4 regions of the Paenarthrobacter sp. CAP02 genome follow, and region 1 is predicted to be linked to each of the others. Evidence: riboswitches for the same ligand, from Rfam matches in the RefSeq annotation. Region 1 holds a riboswitch; each other region holds the start of a gene.
The links. A riboswitch is a leader RNA that binds a small molecule or an ion and turns the genes downstream of it on or off. The one in region 1 is predicted to bind cyclic di-AMP.
Positions count from the first base shown of each region.

Region 2: linked by a shared signal. The riboswitch ahead of ABHM97_RS05380 (C40 family peptidase) and the one ahead of ABHM97_RS12650 (NlpC/P60 family protein) in region 1 are both predicted to bind cyclic di-AMP.
Region 3: linked by a shared signal. The riboswitch ahead of ABHM97_RS00895 (hypothetical protein) and the one ahead of ABHM97_RS12650 (NlpC/P60 family protein) in region 1 are both predicted to bind cyclic di-AMP.
Region 4: linked by a shared signal. The riboswitch ahead of ABHM97_RS10380 (aggregation-promoting factor C-terminal-like domain-containing protein) and the one ahead of ABHM97_RS12650 (NlpC/P60 family protein) in region 1 are both predicted to bind cyclic di-AMP.

Region 1 covers NZ_JBEEII010000006.1:211,847-216,051, forward strand. The annotation lists gene ABHM97_RS12640 (NCS2 family permease) at 1-901, opposite strand, end outside; gene ABHM97_RS12645 (copper resistance CopC family protein) at 1,015-1,647, shown strand; cyclic di-AMP (ydaO/yuaA leader) riboswitch at 1,822-1,990, shown strand; gene ABHM97_RS12650 (NlpC/P60 family protein) at 1,994-2,779, shown strand; gene ABHM97_RS12655 (NAD(P)/FAD-dependent oxidoreductase) at 2,893-3,594, opposite strand; gene ABHM97_RS12660 (universal stress protein) at 4,009-4,205, shown strand, end outside.
Region 2 covers NZ_JBEEII010000002.1:548,921-553,125, reverse strand. The annotation lists gene ABHM97_RS05390 (iron-dependent transcriptional repressor DtxR) at 1-311, shown strand, start outside; cyclic di-AMP (ydaO/yuaA leader) riboswitch at 527-741, shown strand; gene ABHM97_RS05385 (M23 family metallopeptidase) at 746-1,576, shown strand; cyclic di-AMP (ydaO/yuaA leader) riboswitch at 1,721-1,882, shown strand; gene ABHM97_RS05380 (C40 family peptidase) at 1,887-2,627, shown strand; gene ABHM97_RS05375 (NlpC/P60 family protein) at 2,726-3,505, shown strand; gene ABHM97_RS05370 (HNH endonuclease) at 3,723-4,205, shown strand, end outside.
Region 3 covers NZ_JBEEII010000001.1:175,924-180,128, forward strand. The annotation lists gene ABHM97_RS00880 (alpha/beta fold hydrolase) at 1-269, shown strand, start outside; gene ABHM97_RS00885 (DUF6480 family protein) at 403-666, shown strand; gene ABHM97_RS00890 (ATP-dependent DNA ligase) at 728-1,792, opposite strand; cyclic di-AMP (ydaO/yuaA leader) riboswitch at 2,056-2,199, shown strand; gene ABHM97_RS00895 (hypothetical protein) at 2,202-3,347, shown strand; gene ABHM97_RS00900 (S-layer homology domain-containing protein) at 3,608-4,205, opposite strand, start outside.
Region 4 covers NZ_JBEEII010000005.1:97,414-101,618, reverse strand. The annotation lists gene ABHM97_RS10385 (glycosyltransferase) at 1-1,313, opposite strand, end outside; gene ABHM97_RS10380 (aggregation-promoting factor C-terminal-like domain-containing protein) at 1,445-2,299, opposite strand; cyclic di-AMP (ydaO/yuaA leader) riboswitch at 2,305-2,464, opposite strand; gene ABHM97_RS10375 (sensor histidine kinase) at 2,598-4,097, opposite strand; gene ABHM97_RS10370 (response regulator transcription factor) at 4,101-4,205, opposite strand, start outside.

The DNA of each region.
Region 1 (4,205 bases):
TGGTGCCCATCGCGTCGAAGAAGATGCTCAAAAGGATCACGAATGCCAGGAGCGCTGCGGCAATAAAGCCGAGGTGTTCAAACGCGCCGAAGGGGTTGGCCTTACCTATAAGTGACAGGTCCGGGGCACCCCACTTGGTCAGGGTCGGGGCAACAAGGGACCAGCCGCGCGGGTTGATGTTGGTGCCGTCGTTGCTCGGGCCGATGTGGAGCGTGAACTCAAGGATGGCGGCCAAAGCCGTCGATGCCACGATGCCGATCAGGATGGCGCCACGGACCTTGCGGACCACCAGTGCGATGGTCAGGATCAGGCCGAAGGCAAACACCAGCGTGGGCCAGCCGAGCAGTTTCCCGTCGACACCCAATCCCAGCGGAACGGTTGTGCCGGCGGCGTCAGGGATGCGGCGGACGAACCCTGCATTGACCAGGCCGATCAGTGCGATGAAGAGGCCGATGCCCACCACGATCGCTGTCTTGAGCGCCTCGGGTACGGCTTTGAACACGGCCGTACGGAAACCGGTGAGCACCAGGATCAGCATGGTCAGGCCCGAGAGGACCACCAGGCCCATCATGTCCGGCCAGGTCAGGCCCGGGTGCGAGGCGACGGTCACCGCTACGAACGCGTTAACGCCCAGGCCCGTGGCCACGGCGAACGGGTGCTTGGCCCAGGCGCCCATGAGGATGGTCAGGATGCCCGCAACGAATGCCGTGGTGGCCGCGACGGCGGTGAAGCCCAGCGACGCTCCGCTGGAATCCTGCCCGGAAAGGATCAAGGGGTTGAGGACCACGATGTAGCTCATGGCGAAGAAGGTTGCGAAGCCGCCTCGGATTTCCCGGGAGTATGTGGAGCCACGCTCGGAAATTTTGAAGTAGCGGTCGATGGCAGAACCTTGTTTAAGCATGAAGGACTCCGGGGATCGAGGGGAGTGTGCCCTCAAATCCTATGCCGTCGGATATGGGCCTCCTGACGATTCGCCTAGTCTGTAAGGAAGCCAACACTAGGAGAAACCGCCCCATGCGCACCATCCGCCCGCTTCTGGCCGCCGTCGTTGCCGCCCTGGCCTTCGCATCCGCCTTGCTGTTTTCCGCGGGCCCGGCCTCCGCGCACGACGTCGCCGAATCCACAGCGCCGGCCAACGGCTCCAGCGTGGCAGCTGTCCCGGCGTCGGTCTCCATCACGTTCAACAACCGGCCGCTGGCCATCGGATCGGGCGTGACGGTCACTGCGGGCGGCGAAAACTGGGCGGACGGACCCGTCGAAATCATCGACAACCAGGCGGTCCAGAAGATCCGCGAAGGCGCGCCGGCTGGCGAATACACCGTGGTTTGGCGGGTCGTCAGCTCCGATTCGCACCCCATCGAGGGCACCTTCACGTTCACGGCCGCTGCCGGAAGCGCGACGGCGACGAGCGGCACCGCGGGTGCCTCGCCGTCGTCGTCGGCACCTTCAAATACGGTTCCGACGGCGGGAACCGCAGCGCCCGGTACTGCCACCAGCACCCCGGCCGCGGACGCGTCCCAACCTTTCCCGTGGAGCATCGTGGGACTGGCCGTGGTTGCTGTGGGCCTTGTGATCTATCTCGCCGTTACCGCCCGGAAGAAACTCGCCGCCTCCAACGACTCAAATGCGGGAGATTCCGCGGAATAACAGGCTTTTCTACGTAGCTGCGAATATCTCGGATTGGTTACTGCGACACGCCAAAACCCCGGTTCTCGTTACTTAAATGTGACTTCGGCGAGATCATCGCGTACCGTAGAACCTGTGCCTGTTCCACGTAGCGGGCACTTCCGGCCTGATTGCCTAGCTCTGCCGCAGTCCGGAATCCGTTCGCAGACAAACCTTACGGCAGAGACGGGGAACCCAATTTAGGTCGCTTTCGAGCGTGCCTTGGGGTGAAGTCACGATGCTTCCGCTGAACAGCGGGGGATAGTGGCCGGGTGACTCCCATCCGAATCCGACAGCTAACCTCGCAGGCATCGGGAGAGGCTTTTTCATGTCTTCAAGCATTCTTCGCGGCCGTCGTAAGGCGGACAGCGTACGTCCTAATCCGTTCATCTCCATCTCCAAGGCAGTCGCCAGCAACGCTTCCGGCGCTGGCCGCCAGGCAGCTGTTATCGCAGCAGCTTCGGGCCTTGTCCTGACCGGCTCCATCGCAGCCCACGCAGCCGAAACCCCGGTTCAGCGTGACTCCAGCCCCGCCACGGTCGCCGAGACCGTTTCCGAGGCTCCCACCAAGGTTGTCACCGCCGCAGCTACGGCTACCGTCAACTTCGAGCGCCCTGCTGTTGCTTCCGTAGCAGCTCCGGTCATCGAGAAGCCGGCTCCCGTCGTTGAGGCACCTGTTGCCAAGAAGGCAGCAGTGGCTGCAACTGCAGCAGCCGCTCCTGTAGCAAAGGCTGCCGCGTCAGTTGCAGCCGCTCCGGCTGCCGCTGCTCCCGCAGCCGCTGCGCCGGCCGTCGGTGGAGTCAACGCCGCCATGGTTGCCTCGGCTTACGCCCAGATCGGCATCATGCAGGACTGCACCGCCATGGTGGAGCGGGCCCTCGGCTCCGCAGGTATCCCTGTTGGTGACCTCGCGCCCATGCAGTTCATGAACTACGGCAAGGTCGTCAGCAGCCCCCAGCCCGGCGACATGATCGTCCAGTCCGGCCACGTTGCAATCTACATCGGCAACGGCCAGGCCATCAGCGGTGGCATCAACGGCAACCAGACGGGTATCCACCCGATCAGCTGGTTGACCGCAACTGGTCCCATCACGTACGTACGCGCAGGCGCATAAGCCTCACGCTTCAGTTCAAAGGCCGGCATCTTCGAAGATTCATTCTTCGAGGGTGCCGGCCTTTGGCGTTAAGAAATGTGCGCAAAAGTTCCAGTGGCGGTGAAGCGGCCGTCCTAGGCGATGGCTACGCCGCTGCCGGCCATGCCGTTGCCTGCCGGTAGGGCCACCCTGGCGGAAATTGCCTGCCCCACGGCTTTGGCCTGCCGAAGGACTTCTTTGGGAGTCGGGGTAATGAGTTCTCCGACGCCTACAAGGTGCATCCCCACGGCACGCATTGCCGCGGCAAAATTCTGGCCAACGGCGATTCCAAGTTCTGCCAGCATCCGGCGCAGCTGGCTCTGGGCGCAGCGTGTCACCACGACGTGGTCGGCCAGCAGGACACCTTGGGCGGTGTGGACCGCCCACTGACGGGGAGTGGATTCGAGGGGGCCGGAAACGATCCTGCCCCGGAGGGTGCCCGATGCGGTGCTTCCGGTGGGGCCGTGCCCTATCTGCTGCGACGGGTCGGAGCCCAGGAAATCCAGGCGAACGGCACGGGTGGTGCTGCGAACGTCCAATTGATGGTTGGCGGCGTAGTTGCGCAGGTGGCGGAGAATCTCGCTGCGTTCCTGCATGGCGGGATCGGAGATGTCGCAGCGCTGGAGCATTCCAGTGTGGGTCGAAGGCCCGGTGGTTGAGAGCGACCCGAACCCGTCAACGACGATGGAGCCCACCCCGTAGCGGCTGAGCTCGCTGGCAACAGCCAGACCGGAGAGGCCGGCGCCGATAACCACTGTGGTGGTTCGTTCCGTGCCGGAATCAGGCGTGAGTGACACTGCTTGGTTCCTCCTTGACGTGTGTGCCCTGCGGCATCGCGTGGGATCGCGTCCGAGTTCCCCAAGCGGCCGCAAATTAACAGCCGGGGTGTGTCCTGAGACACGCTGCCCGGCTATTCAGTGACTCGAACACTACCGAACTTTTTCGGCCATGGGTAGCCTTCCCGGCGACGTGTTTTTCGTGTCCGCCAGCAGGCCGATCCCGTGCGTTTTGAACTGAGCCCGGACCGTTATGCACATAGCCCGAAGTCGCCTTGATTCGGTACTTCCGACCGAGAATAGTGGGCATTGGAAGGAGAGATTCCAAGTTTCTCCTACCCCGGCCATTGACATTTGGAGAGTCAGGGAATTCCGTGCAGAGAACCTCTGGCAGAATAGCCGGAACATCAAGCAGTAGGTGGAGAGGCGGGCCCAATGGACCAGCACGAAAGACACAATGAAGTGCCACGCGATGGCGAGGAATCGGCGGTTGCCCCCGGCGGCATCGTCGTGGGGGTGGACGGATCCGAGCACGGCCAGTGCGCCTTGGTCTGGGCAGCGCGTGAAGCAGAGCGTCGCCAGCTCCCCTTGCATATCGTCACGGCCTACTCGGTCCCCATTTTTGCCGCATC
Region 2 (4,205 bases), on a different contig from region 1:
GCAATCCGATTCCAGGACTCGAAGCCCTGGGCGGTCTGCCGACGCAGACCATTCCGCGGCTCGACATCAACCTGCTGCAGGCCATGGATGGCTACGCCGCCGATTCCCGCGTGGTGGTCAGCCGGCTTGCCGAGCCCATCCAGGTGGAGCCCGAACTCCTCACCCAGCTGGACGAGGGCGGAATCCGTCCCGGGGCAGCGGTGTCATTGGAACGCGTCGGCGAGTACATTTCTGTCCGGGTTCCCGGCATCGAGGGAGCGCTTGAGCTTCCGCCTGAAGTTGCGGCCCACGTGTTCGTCTCCCTGGGCTGACCTCCCTTCGGGGCGCCGCCTCCTCGGGGATGCCGTGTCAAACCTCACTTTTGTGCCCTGCGGGACAATGTGACCTGCGGTTTTTCGGGATTGATGATATGGGAGTGCGTCGTCCTGTTGATAACGAATTTATTACTGCAGGCTTTAATCGCCTATAGTTATCTACTAGCGCCGATACCAAAGCGTTACCTGATCCGGAGCCGAGCTCTGCCAGCGGATCAGGTGTGCCATCCACCACTGGCAGAGGCGGGGGAACCACAAGCGGCTGTCTAAAGAAGCAGCCTTGGGGTGAAGTCCGCAGCAGAAGTGCCCATTTACGCAAGTCCCTCCTTGGATACCTGTGTGCCATGAGCGCTTCGTGCGGACCGGGTCTTTGAACTCTCTGACCCGAATCCGACAGCTAACTTCGCAGGCTTTCCAGAGAGGAACAGAGTTTGACATCGCAGAACGTCAGGGGTCGTCGCCGCGCGACCGGCCCCGCTGTTGAGCTGCGGCCAGCCCGCGCAACAATGGAGGTCCGGCCCCGTGACACTGAGCGCCAAGTCCGCCGCCGTAAGAGCCCATTGCGCCAGGTTGCCGATTTCGCCGCAGCCAGTGGTGTCGGCCAGAAAGCCGGAGTAGCCCTCGCTGCCACCGGTTTGGCGCTGACTGTCGGACTGCCGGCCACAAGCCCAGTGATGGCAACGTCGGAGTCGGGCCAGACCGAGTCCGCCCTCGCCGTTTCCGGCGGCAGCCAGCCAGAGGTTTCCGCAGCCGCATCGGCAAAAATCGACTTCAGCCGCGCCGCCGTCGCAACCGCAGCTGACCCCGACGGCAAGCTGAAGCAATTGCTCAGCGCCCAGTCGGTCGGCAGCATCCAGCGCGCCTCGTCCGTAGGCACGCTTGCCAGCCCCTTGGACAGCCTGGTCACGGCCTCGCCGTTCGGCTACCGGGTCAGCCCCCTCACGGGCGGCACGGGCGACTTCCACCGCGGCCAGGACTTCGTTGCCCAGTGCGGCACCGCAGTGCATGCGGCTGCCACGGGCAAAGTCACTTTCGCCGGATGGCACGAGTATGGCGGAGGCAACCGCGTGGTAGTGGACCACGGCAACGGCCTCGAGACCACCTATAACCACCTGTCGTCTTTCAACGTCAAGGTCGGCCAGACCGTCACCCGTGGCGATACTGTCGCGTTGAGCGGCACCACGGGCGCTTCCACGGGCTGCCACCTCCACTTCGAGGTCCAGGTCAACGGAGAAGTTGTCGACCCCATGGGCTGGCTCTAAGCCAGTTGATGGTCGCCTCTCGCATTTTGCGACACCCCGTGACCTGAATGTGACATTCGCGTTCAACTGTTGTACCGTACAAAGCGCATCGGCTTTTTAGGGGGCCGGTGCACTTGAGTGGATTGCCTAGCTCTGCCACCACTCAAGGTCCGTTCGCATAAATCGTCTGGCAGGGGCGGGGGAACCACTTTTGGTCTTCGATAGAAGGCCTTGGGGTTAAGTCGCAAAAGCTTCCTTGAAGCAACGCGGCCGGATGACTCCCATCCGAATCCGACAGCTCACCTCGCAGGCATTGGGAGAGGCTACCTACGTGTCATCACGCACTACCCCTGCGCGCCACCGCGCTGAAACGGTTCGTACGAACCCCTTGAACACTCTTTCCAAGGCTGTTTCGTCCAACGCCGGTTCGGTTGGCCGTCAGGCCGTCGTCCTGGCAGCAGCTTCGGGCCTTGTCCTTACCGCCGGTCTTCCGGCTACGGCAGCTGATACGGACATCTCCAAGTCGGAAGCCTCCAGCACCCAGCAGATGGTGGCAACCGCCGTCGTCACTGCAGAGCCAACCGCCACCGTGGCCTTCGAGAGCCCGGTCGTGGCCACCAAGGAAGCCCCCAAGGTTGTCCAGCGTGCATCGCAGGTCACCCAGCGCGCCGCTGGTAGCCAGGACGCCGCAGCTGCGGTCACCGCAAAGTCCTCCGAGGTTACGGACGGTGCTGCAAGCGCTGCTGCTTCGGGCCTCGCCGCCATTGCCTACACCGGTATCGGTCACCCCTACGTATGGGGCGGCACCACCCCCAACGGCTGGGACTGCTCCGGCTTCACCCAGTGGGTCTACGCGCAGGCCGGCATCAGCATCCCCCGCGTCAACGCCTGGACGGCCATGAAGCCCACCAGCAACCCCCAGCCCGGTGACCTCGTCATGCAGAACGGCGGAGCCCACGTCGGCATCTACGTCGGCAACGGCATGATGATCAGCGCACTGAACCCGAGCCAGGGCACCCTCCTGCACTCGGCAGCCTCCACGGGCACCTCTTCCTTCTTCACCCTTCGCTAGAAAACATCCGGTTCGTGGCCGGCCAGCATGCCCCCAAGTGCTGGCCGCCCATTACCCGCGTGTAACCCCACTGCACGCGGATACGAAAAGAGAAAATCATGACCAGTGCAAACAAGGTTGCACGGCATCGCGCTGAGGCCCCCAAGACCAGCTCGCTTGCCATCATCGCCAAGGCTGTCGGCGGCAACGCCGGTACTGTGGGCCGCCAGGCCGCCGTCATCGCAGCGGCTTCCGGTCTGGTCCTGACCAGCGGTGTCGCGGCCAACGCCGCCGAAACCAACGTTGACCGTGAATCCACCGCGACGTCCACCCTCGATGTCCAGGCAGTGGTCCAGTCGACCATCGCTGCGGACTCCACGGTAGCCATCTCCTACGAACGGCCCGTCGTCACCACGGTTGAAGCTCCGGCTCCCGTGGAGAAGAAGGCTCCCGCCAAGGCAGAAGCCAAGGCCACGGAGAGCGCCAACACGGCTGCTTCCACCGGCAACGCGACGCTTGCCGTCAACAGCTCGGCTACGGCTGCCAAGGCTCCGGCAGCTTCCAGCGGCCTCGGTGCAGCTATCGCCGCCGCAGCGTACGCCCAGCTCGGCGTGACCCAGGACTGCACCATGCTGGTGACCAACTCCCTGGCAGCCGTGGGCATCCACTTCCATGACTGGCCGGCCGGGTACCTCTCCTTGGGCCGTACGGTCAGTGCTGCAGAAGCCCAGCCGGGCGACCTCGCCTACTACGCCAACGGCGGTTTGGCCGGACAGGCCCACATCGCTGTCTACGTCGGCAACGGCATGGCAGTGCACGGTGGATGGAACGGATCCACCACAGCATTGTTCAGCGTAAACGTTGGCTCCGGCCCGGTTTTCATCCGCGTCAACGGCTAATAACGTACCTTTTGGAACACCCCGCAGGCTCCGGCCGGCGGGGTGTTCCGCTTTAACCACGCATGAACATTTGCCGACACCGCACGGGAAACGACAGAAAGATTCGTTGATACGGCATATAAGTGCTTACCCTTATCTTGTCGATCCACAGCCCGTACATGCAGAGGGCAGCCGGCCCTCGTGCCCCTGACGGGTGCGGCCGTGAAGAGGTACGTGCATGCGCACACTCGTTCTGAATGCTGGATATGAACCGCTGGCGGTAATAACATTCCGCCGGGCGCTGGTCCTTGTGCTGACTGGGAAAGCGAGCGTAGTGGCCGAAGGCGACGAGCCTGTCGTCGGGCCACAGGAGATTCTCGGACGACCATCCGTGATCCTCCTCAACCGCTACATCCGTCCCAAGTACAACAGGATCACCGCCGTGAGCCGCCGGGGCGTCCTTCGCCGCGACGGCCACCGCTGCGCCTACTGCGGGAAGACAGCGCACACCATAGACCACGTCCACCCCAAATCCAGGGGCGGCGCGGATTCCTGGGAAAACCTGGTTGCGGCGTGCTTGAAATGCAACAACGCCAAGAGTGACCACACGCTGGCTGAGATGGGTTGGAAACTTCGTTTCAAACCCGGCGTGCCCCAGGGAACCATGTGGCAGATCAAGGAACTCGAGAAACCTGCGCCGGACTGGGACCCGTTCCTGTTG
Region 3 (4,205 bases), on a different contig from region 1:
GGCTCCGCTGGTACCTCACCGAACTCCCGGTGATGATGGCCTATCCCACCGAAAAGCGGCTGGCCGGCATCAAGGTGCCCGTGCTGGTCCTGCGCGGAAGCCGGGACCAGGTGGCAGGCCCCGACTGGTCGCTCCGGCTCTCCCGAACCGTGGACCGAGGACGCCTGGTGGAGATTCCCGGAGTGGGGCACGTAGCGCAGCATATGCGGCCGCAAGCGGTGGCGGACGCCATCCGCAGCTTCGTCGCCGCGACCACACAGCGGAGTTAGGCCGCACAGCACAGTTAGGCGCCGGAGCACGACGCCGGAGCCCGGGGTTGGGTGCCCCTTGTTGGCTCCGGCGGGATCGCGCTAGGCTGGCCAGGCAAGCGAATAGTAAGTCTGCTTACGAAAGGGTTTGACCATGACCAGCTATGACCCGGAAGACGATCCCCAGACCTTCGGCGTGAGCGGCGCGACCGACCCCTTCGACACCACCGCCGATGCGGACAGCATCCACGAAGACCCGGACATGCGCCAGGACGAGGACGACGATCCCGCCGCCTCGGCCAACCCTGATCCCCTGGACGGCAACGTCACGGGATTGGAGCCGGGCGGAGGGGTACCCCCGGGCGAAACGCCGCCGGCCGAAGGCAGCATGAGCAGCGACCAAGGACACGAAGAGTAATTTCGCCGCTACCCCGCTGTTACGTTGCGGGCCAACAACGTAACAGCGGGGTGGCAACGCGCTACGGCAGGCTCAGGATCTCCCCGAGGTCGTAATCGGCAGGCTCCTCCAGTTGCGCGTACGTGCAGCTCTCCGGAGTCCGGTCCGGCCTCCAGCGGCGGAACTGCGTGGTGTGGCGGAACCTGTCGCCCTCCATGTAGTCGTACGCCACTTCGATCACGAGCTCGGGGCGCAGTGGCACAAACGAAAAGTCCTTGCCCCCGCTCCACCTGCTTTGGGCACCAGGCATCCGTGAACCACCGGCCGCCTCGTCCTGCTTGGCCCACTCGCCCCACGGGTGATCAGCGAGGTCCACCTGGTAGGGCTCAAGCTCGGCAACCAGTGCTTCCCGCTTGGCCATGGGGAACGATGCCACCACCCCCACGTGGTGCAGCCGACCGGCGTCGTCGTAGAGCCCCAACAACATGGAACCCACCACCTTCGCAGTTTTGTGCCAACGGAACCCGGCCACCACACAGTCCGCGGTCCGAACATGCTTGGTCTTGAACATCACGCGCTTATTGGGTTGGTAGGTTCCATCCAGCGGCTTGGAGAGGACCCCGTCCAAGCCGGCGCCCTCCAACTGCACGAACCATTCCTTGGCCCGCTCAAGGTCTGTTACCGCCGGAGTCACATAGACGGGCGGTTCGGCCTTGGCCAAGGCGGACTCAAGGATGGCCCGGCGCTCAGAGAACGGCTTGCCCATCAGGTCTTCCTCGCCCAAGGCAAGAATGTCGAACGCGACCATGGAAGCCGGCGTTTTCTCGGCGAGCATCCTGACCCGGCTGTCCGCGGGGTGGATCCGCTGCTGGAGGACTTCGAACTCCAACCTGTTGCCCTCGATCAGGACGATCTCACCGTCGATCACACACTTCTCCGGGAGGTTCTTCCTCAGCGCCTCAACCAGCTCGGGAAAGTAGCGCGTCATGGGCTTCTCGTTGCGGCTGCCCAGGATGACCTCGTCCCCATCCTTGAAAACGATGGTCCGGAAGCCATCCCACTTGGGCTCGTAGTGGCCCACATCGGGGATGTCCGGAACTGACTTGGCAAGCATGGGCGAGACGGGCGGCATCACTGGCAGGTCCATAGGAAATGTCTACCCTGCCGTCGGACGCCGAAGCTAGTCTCAGGCGGTGGATATCTTGGCCGTGTTGGCGGCAGTGCTCGAAGATCCAGTACGAGCTGTCGGCTCCCGCACCGGCCCCGAAGCCTAGGCGCCCGGAGCCTCCGGTTTAGCCCGACCTACCGTCCGTTACATTAATGTGACTTTACTTTCCGGCTCATGTACCGTCGTAGGGCGACCCGTATCTCCGCTGGGCCGCTTCCGGATTGACGCCGAGCTCTGCCGCAATCCGGGATCCGCCAGACCCGCGGCAGAGGCGGGGGACCCACAAGTTCCCGGACTTTCCAAGTCCTCGGGGTGAAGCCGCTTTGGCGGCCGGACGGCCTCGTCCGAACCCGACAGCTAACCTCGAAGGCGTTGAGAGGCAACCACCATGTCCCCAACCATGGATCAGCCGCGCCGCGCCCTCATCGAACGCGAGCGCACCAAGCCAACCGGACGCCGTCGGGCCGAACCCAGCGGATCCGCCACCGAAGCAACAACAGCGCCTCAGGCACCAAGTACGACGCCGGAACCCGCCGCTGCTGCCCAGCCCACCACGCGCGCGGCCGCCCGGGCAGCGGAGCGGGAAAGGGCAGCCCGGGCTGAAGCCGAACCCGCAGAACCGGCCACCGCCGCGATCCCCGCAGTGCAGGCCGCCCAGGCCGCGGCACCGCGGTCGACCACACCGGGCCCTCCCACTGCCGCCACTCCCATCGTTCCGTCGGCAGCACCCAAGCCGGACACGCAGCTGGCCGCACCCTCGGAGCCCGCCACGGCAGCCATCCCCATCCTGGACATTGCCGGGCCGGCACCTACTCCCGTCCCAGCCAGGACCGGCTTTGGCTCTTCGTCGTCGTTCAACCGCGAACCCCAAGCCGTGCTTCGAAAGGCCGCATCGGTCAAGCACATGAGCCAGCGTATGGCCGTTGTTGCCGGCGCTGTAGGACTGGTTCTCACGGCCGGAGGCCTCGGCCAGGCCCTTGAGCTGCCGTTCTTCGGCCATGAAACCCCCGCCCAGGATGCGAGCGCCAGTGGGGACAGGGATTCGGGCTCGGCTGCGCCCGGGCCTCGGGCTTCCTACTCCACCGCGTCCTCCCCGTCGGCCTCGTCGGCAGCACCAACAGCGTCATCCTCATCGGCAGCCGGTCAGCCGGCGACCGTCCCGGAGGCACCATCTGAAGTGTCGCCGTCGTCGGTTCCGGCCCCGCACGTCTCGCTTGCGGCCCCGGTTTGGGTTCCTTCGGCGGCGCCGTCGGCGGCTAACCCGGCGCCGGGCGCCTCCGCGGCAGTCCCGACGCAGCCTGCCCCGGCCCCCACCGATGTGCCCGCCGATACAGTCACCACGGCGCCATCTCCTGCCCCGACAACCACGCCGGCGCCGACCACCACCCCGACGCCCACGCCAACACCCACCCCGACGTCGACGGCCACTCCCAAGCCGCGCCCCACCGGGAACCCCTCCGCCGGAACGAATCCGCAATCCAGTGGGACCGCCCTCGACGCAATCCTGGACGCCGCCAAGAAGGCCGTGAAGTGAGCACCCGGCTGCCCCGTACGGCAACGCCGATCGGATGGCATGGCCGGTACTGCACCAGCAGCCGGACCGCCACCTTCAGGCGAAGGATGGGCCGGTGGAGCTGCCAGCGGTTGAGGCGTTCCTAGGCGCGCTTCTTCCGGCGAGGAAAGTTCAGGATCAGCCTGACGGACAAGGAAAGCACCACCAGCAGGCCCACCATGCCAGGGAGGTTCTACCGCCGTTTGTTGCGTAGCGAGCCCATCATCACGCTGAACCCCCGTCTAGCGGCGAGTTAGGTTCCAGGTGTCTTCGCGGTAGAGGAACGCTGCCATGGCGTCGCGATTGACGGGCTGGACAGGCCGGAATGTGGCGTCGGCATAGCCTGTGGAGATTCCCTGCGCCGCGAGCCAGGTGATCTCTTTGTAGAAGGGGTTGTCGGTGGCGACATCGTGGAAAGGAGACGACACAGGAGGGGCAAACGCGGGTTTGCCGCTGAAGCGGTAGAGGAACGCTGCCATGGCGTCACGGTTGACGGCTTGTACTGGTCGGTAAGTGTGGATTCCGCTGCCTTCATCCCAGCCTGTGCTGATGCCCTGGTGAGCGAGCCAGGTTATTTCCTTATAGAACTGGTCGCTGGGTTTGAGGTCAGCGAACGGTGAGATATCAGGGGCGGTGAAGGAAGGCTCGCCTGCCATCCGATACATGAACGCCGCCATCGCGTCACGGTTTACAGAGTTCAAAGGCAGAAAAAGACCGCCACTGTAGCCAGTTGTGATCTTCTTGTTCGCGAGCCACTGGATTTCCTTGTAGAACTGGTTGCTCACCGGGACATCGCTAAAGGATTGGGTGCAGGCCGGCGCCCCCACGCTAATGTTCGTG
Region 4 (4,205 bases), on a different contig from region 1:
TGAGGGGCTGGTGTGGCGGGTCGGCGGAACACCCACAGGCGGAACAACAGGAAGCGGGCCACGGTCGCGGCGAGGTTCGCGCCAACTACCGTTGCCACCTCAAGCCAGCGGTCCGGCGTCGTGGTTCCGTGCACCAGGGCCAGCGCGCCCGAGGTGAGTGCCAGGCCGATGCTGAAAACAATCAAGCCTTCAAAGTGGTGGCGGGCGTGGCTGCCGCCCTGGATGCCGAACGTGAAGCGCCGGTTGGCGGCTGTGTTGGCGACGGCTGTCACGATCAGGGCCAGGAAGTTGGCGAGCTGCGGGTCCATGAATCCCCGGCACAGCAGGAAGATCAGCAGGTAGGCCACTGTGGACGCCGCGCCGATCGCCGCAAAGCGCACCAGTTGCCCGAACAGGCTGGCGCGTGGGGTCGATTCCGATGTTCGCGACGAGGCCGGCAATGGGCCGCGGGCCAAGGCCGCGCGCAGTTCGGGGACAGGGATGCGCCCGGTGACGAGGTCGCGCGTCAGGCGCGCCATTCCGCGGAGGTCGGCCAGGGCGGTTCGTACGACGTCGACACTTGAGTTGGGATCGTCCGTCCAGTCGACGGGGACTTCATGGACGCGGAGGCCGCAGCGCTCGGCCAGGACCAGGAGTTCGGTGTCGAAGAACCAGGCGTTGTCCAGGGTGTGGGGGAGGATCCTGTGGGCGACGTCTGCCCGGATGGCCTTGAAACCGCATTGGGCATCAGAGAACCGGGCGCCCATGAGCGTATGCAGGAGGACGTTGTAGCTGCGGGAGACGAACTCGCGCTTGGGCCCGCGGACAACACGGGAGTTGCGGGAGAGCCGCGTCCCGATGGCAAGGTCCGAATGGCCGGAAATCAGGGGAGCCAGCAGGGGTGCCAGGGCGGCAAGATCAGTGGAGAGGTCCACGTCCATGTAGGCGAGCACCGGGGACGGCGAGGCGAGCCAGACCTGGCGGAGGGCGTTGCCCCGGCCTTTCTCCTCGAAGCGCATGACGCCGATTTCGGGGAGTTCACGGGCCAGGCGCTCGGCGATCTTCAAGGTGTTGTCCGTGCTCGCATTGTCCGCGACCGTGATGCGGAACGTATGCGGGAACGTCTCCACCAAGTGCCCGTGCAAGCGGCGCAGGCATTCCTCGAGGTCGGTCTCTTCGTTGTGGACGGGAATGGTGACGTCCAGGACAGGGACCGTGGTCCGCGTGTCCACGGGAAAGCGCCGCGGCTGCCGGTAAGGCAAGGCAGGAGCGGCGAAGGTCCCCGCATGGGCGGGGTTCGGCAGCGCACTGGTGGCGGGATCTATGAGCGTCATGCATTCACAGTGAGGCCGCCGATTGTGAGTGCTTTAGGCGGAAGCTGTGACGCGACTGTGTAAGTCTCCCGTTCCGGGAACGCGAAAAGCCGCCCCCGGAACGGGAGCGGCTTTTCGGGAAAGCTCTTGGCTTAGTACCAGTTGTTGGCCAAGTGGAAGGCCAGAGCAGCCGACGGGGATCCGTAGCGTTCCTTGATGTAGTTCAGGCCCCACTTGATCTGGGTCTGGTAGTTGGTCTGCCAGTCCGCACCGGCAGAAGCCATCTTGCCGGCCGGAAGCGACTGGACAATACCGTACGCACCGCTGGAAGCGTTGGTGGCAGTGGTCCGCCATCCTGATTCCTTCTCCCACAGCGTGTTCAGGGCGGTCATTTCGCCCGCGCCCCAGCCGTAGCTGCCAAGGATGCTGGCGGCGTAGGCCTTCGCACCGGCGGGATCGTCCACTGCCTTCGGGGCGGCAGCAGCGGCTGCAGCCTGGGCAGCGGCGGCAGCAGCAGCGTCGGCGGCCTGCTTGGCGGCAGCGTCAGCAGCTGCCTTGTCGGCGGCAGCCTTCTCGGCAGCGGCTTGATCGGCAGCTGCCTTGTCGGCGGCAGCCTGCGCGGCAGCGGCCTGATCAGCGGCGAGCTTGTCGGCTGCGGCCTTGTCGGCTGCGGCCTTGTCTGCAGCAGCCCGGTCGGCTGCACCCTTGGCAGCTGCGGCGTCCATCGAAGCGGAAACTTCAGCGGACTTGTTGGTGCTGACCTGTGCAGCGGCCTGGGTGCCGGCTACACGGCTTGCCTCGGGGAGGTTCAAGGCTGCGTTGGCGGCGGTACCGAGCGATGCAACGCCCAGTGCAGCGGCGATGACGCCCGCTACAACAGGCATGCGCTTGCCGGACTTGCCCTCACGGGCGGCCTTTTTGAGGACGGTCTGCGACTTGGTCAACTGGGTGTCGTTCTGGTCGCGGTGACGCGCGGAAGGGCGCGTCTGATCGTTAAATTCAGACATTTGTGATTACCTCTCAGCGCCTGCGGAGTTAGCTGTCGGGTTCGGATGAGGTCATCCGGCCGCGCATCACGCTGCGGCTTCACCCCAAGGGCCGGCAAAATGCCTGGGCCCGGAGACTCTGGGTCCCCCGTCTCTGCCTCGGTGAAAGATCGGACTCCGGGAAGTGGCAGAGCTCGGCGCATCCCGGATGTGGGCCGGTTAGGGGCAACCCACCCTTTCGACGGTACAGGAGGTTTCCGCAGAAGTCACATTTAGGTAACAGAGATCACGAAGTCGGTGAGTCGTCTTGCCGGATTCTTTACAGGCGTTCGGTGGTGGCTGTAGGCAGCCGCAGGGCGAACTCGGTGCGCCCCGGCTTGGACGTCACTTCGACGCTTCCGCCGTGCGCTGCAACGATGGATTCCACTATCGACAAGCCCAACCCCGAGGTCCCTTCGGAGCCCGATCTCGCCGCGTCGGCACGGGCAAAACGGGAGAAGATGCGGCTCTGGAATTCCTGCGGGATGCCAGGACCGTTGTCGGTCACGGTCACCACTGCGCTGCCATCCGCGGAGAGCATGACTCCAGTGACCACGGTTGTTCCCGGGTCGGTGTGTTTGCGGGCATTCGAGAGCAGGTTCGCCAGCACTTGGTGCAATTGCGTGGCATCGCCGCGTACGGTGACGGGCTCCCCGGGGAGCTGCAGTTGCCAGATGTGGTCCGGTGCCATGACTTTTTCGTCACTCACGGTCTCGATCACCAACTGGGTCAGGTCCACGTCCGTGACCTTCACCGGCTGGCCCTCGTCCAACCTCGCCAGCAACAGCAGGTCCTCCACCAGCGTAGTCATGCGTTCGGACTGGCTTTGAACCCGTGCCAAGGACTTCCTGCCGTCGTCCGTAAAGGTCTCGGTCATCCGAAGCAGCTCGGTGTAGCCACGGATGGCGGTCAGCGGCGTCCGCAGTTCGTGCGAGGCATCGGCAACGAACTGCCTCACTTTGGTCTCGCTCTCCTGACGGGCCTCCAACGCACTGGAGACGTTGTTCAGCATCTGGTTCAGGGCGTGGCCCACGCTCCCCACTTCGGTCCCGGGATGGGAGGCCGACGGCGGGACACGCACCGCAAGTGCCACTTCACCGGCGTCGAGAGGCAGCCGCGAAACCTTGGTGGCGACATCGGAAAGCTGCTCCAGGGGCCGCATGGTGCGACGGATGATCACGGTCCCCACAAGGCCGATCACCACCAGGCCGCCCAGTGACACCAGAACCATGGTCCAGACCAGCGAAGCCTCGGCGGTCTGCTTGTCCGCGAGCGGCAGGCCAGTGACGATCACGTCGCCGTAATTGGTCTTCACGGCCATGAGCCGGTAGTCGCCGTTGGACAGCGAACGGTCAACCGGGCCGTTACCTGTCGGCAGCGCGAGCAGGACCTGCTCATCGTCTGCGGACAAGGAGACGCGATTGCCCCGCGCGTCGATCAACCCGGAGCTGCGCACCGTTGAGCCGTCGATACGGGCGCTCAGCGTGCCGGCCGCCTGGCCGCGGGCCTCCAGCGGGTCCGGGCGTCCTGTCGGGGAGTTTGGAAAGCTCGACGGCGGTCTGCCGAATACGTCTGCGCGGAGCGAGGCCTGCTCCAGCTGCCTGTCGAGCTGCTTGTTGAAGACCATATCCATCGAGGCGTAGCTGACCACCCCGACCGCGCCGCAAATGGCCACCAGCAAAGCCATCGCCACCAGGACCAGGCGGGTGCGCAAATGCCAGGTGGAGGGATTGAGCCAATTGCGCTGCTGGCTTCTGGCAACCCCGGAGAGTGCGCTCAAGGCTTAGTCCGCAGGTTTGATGACGTAGCCGGCTCCGCGAACGGTATGGATCATTGGCGGGTGTTTCGCCTCGATCTTCTTGCGGAGATAGGAAATGTACAGCTCCAC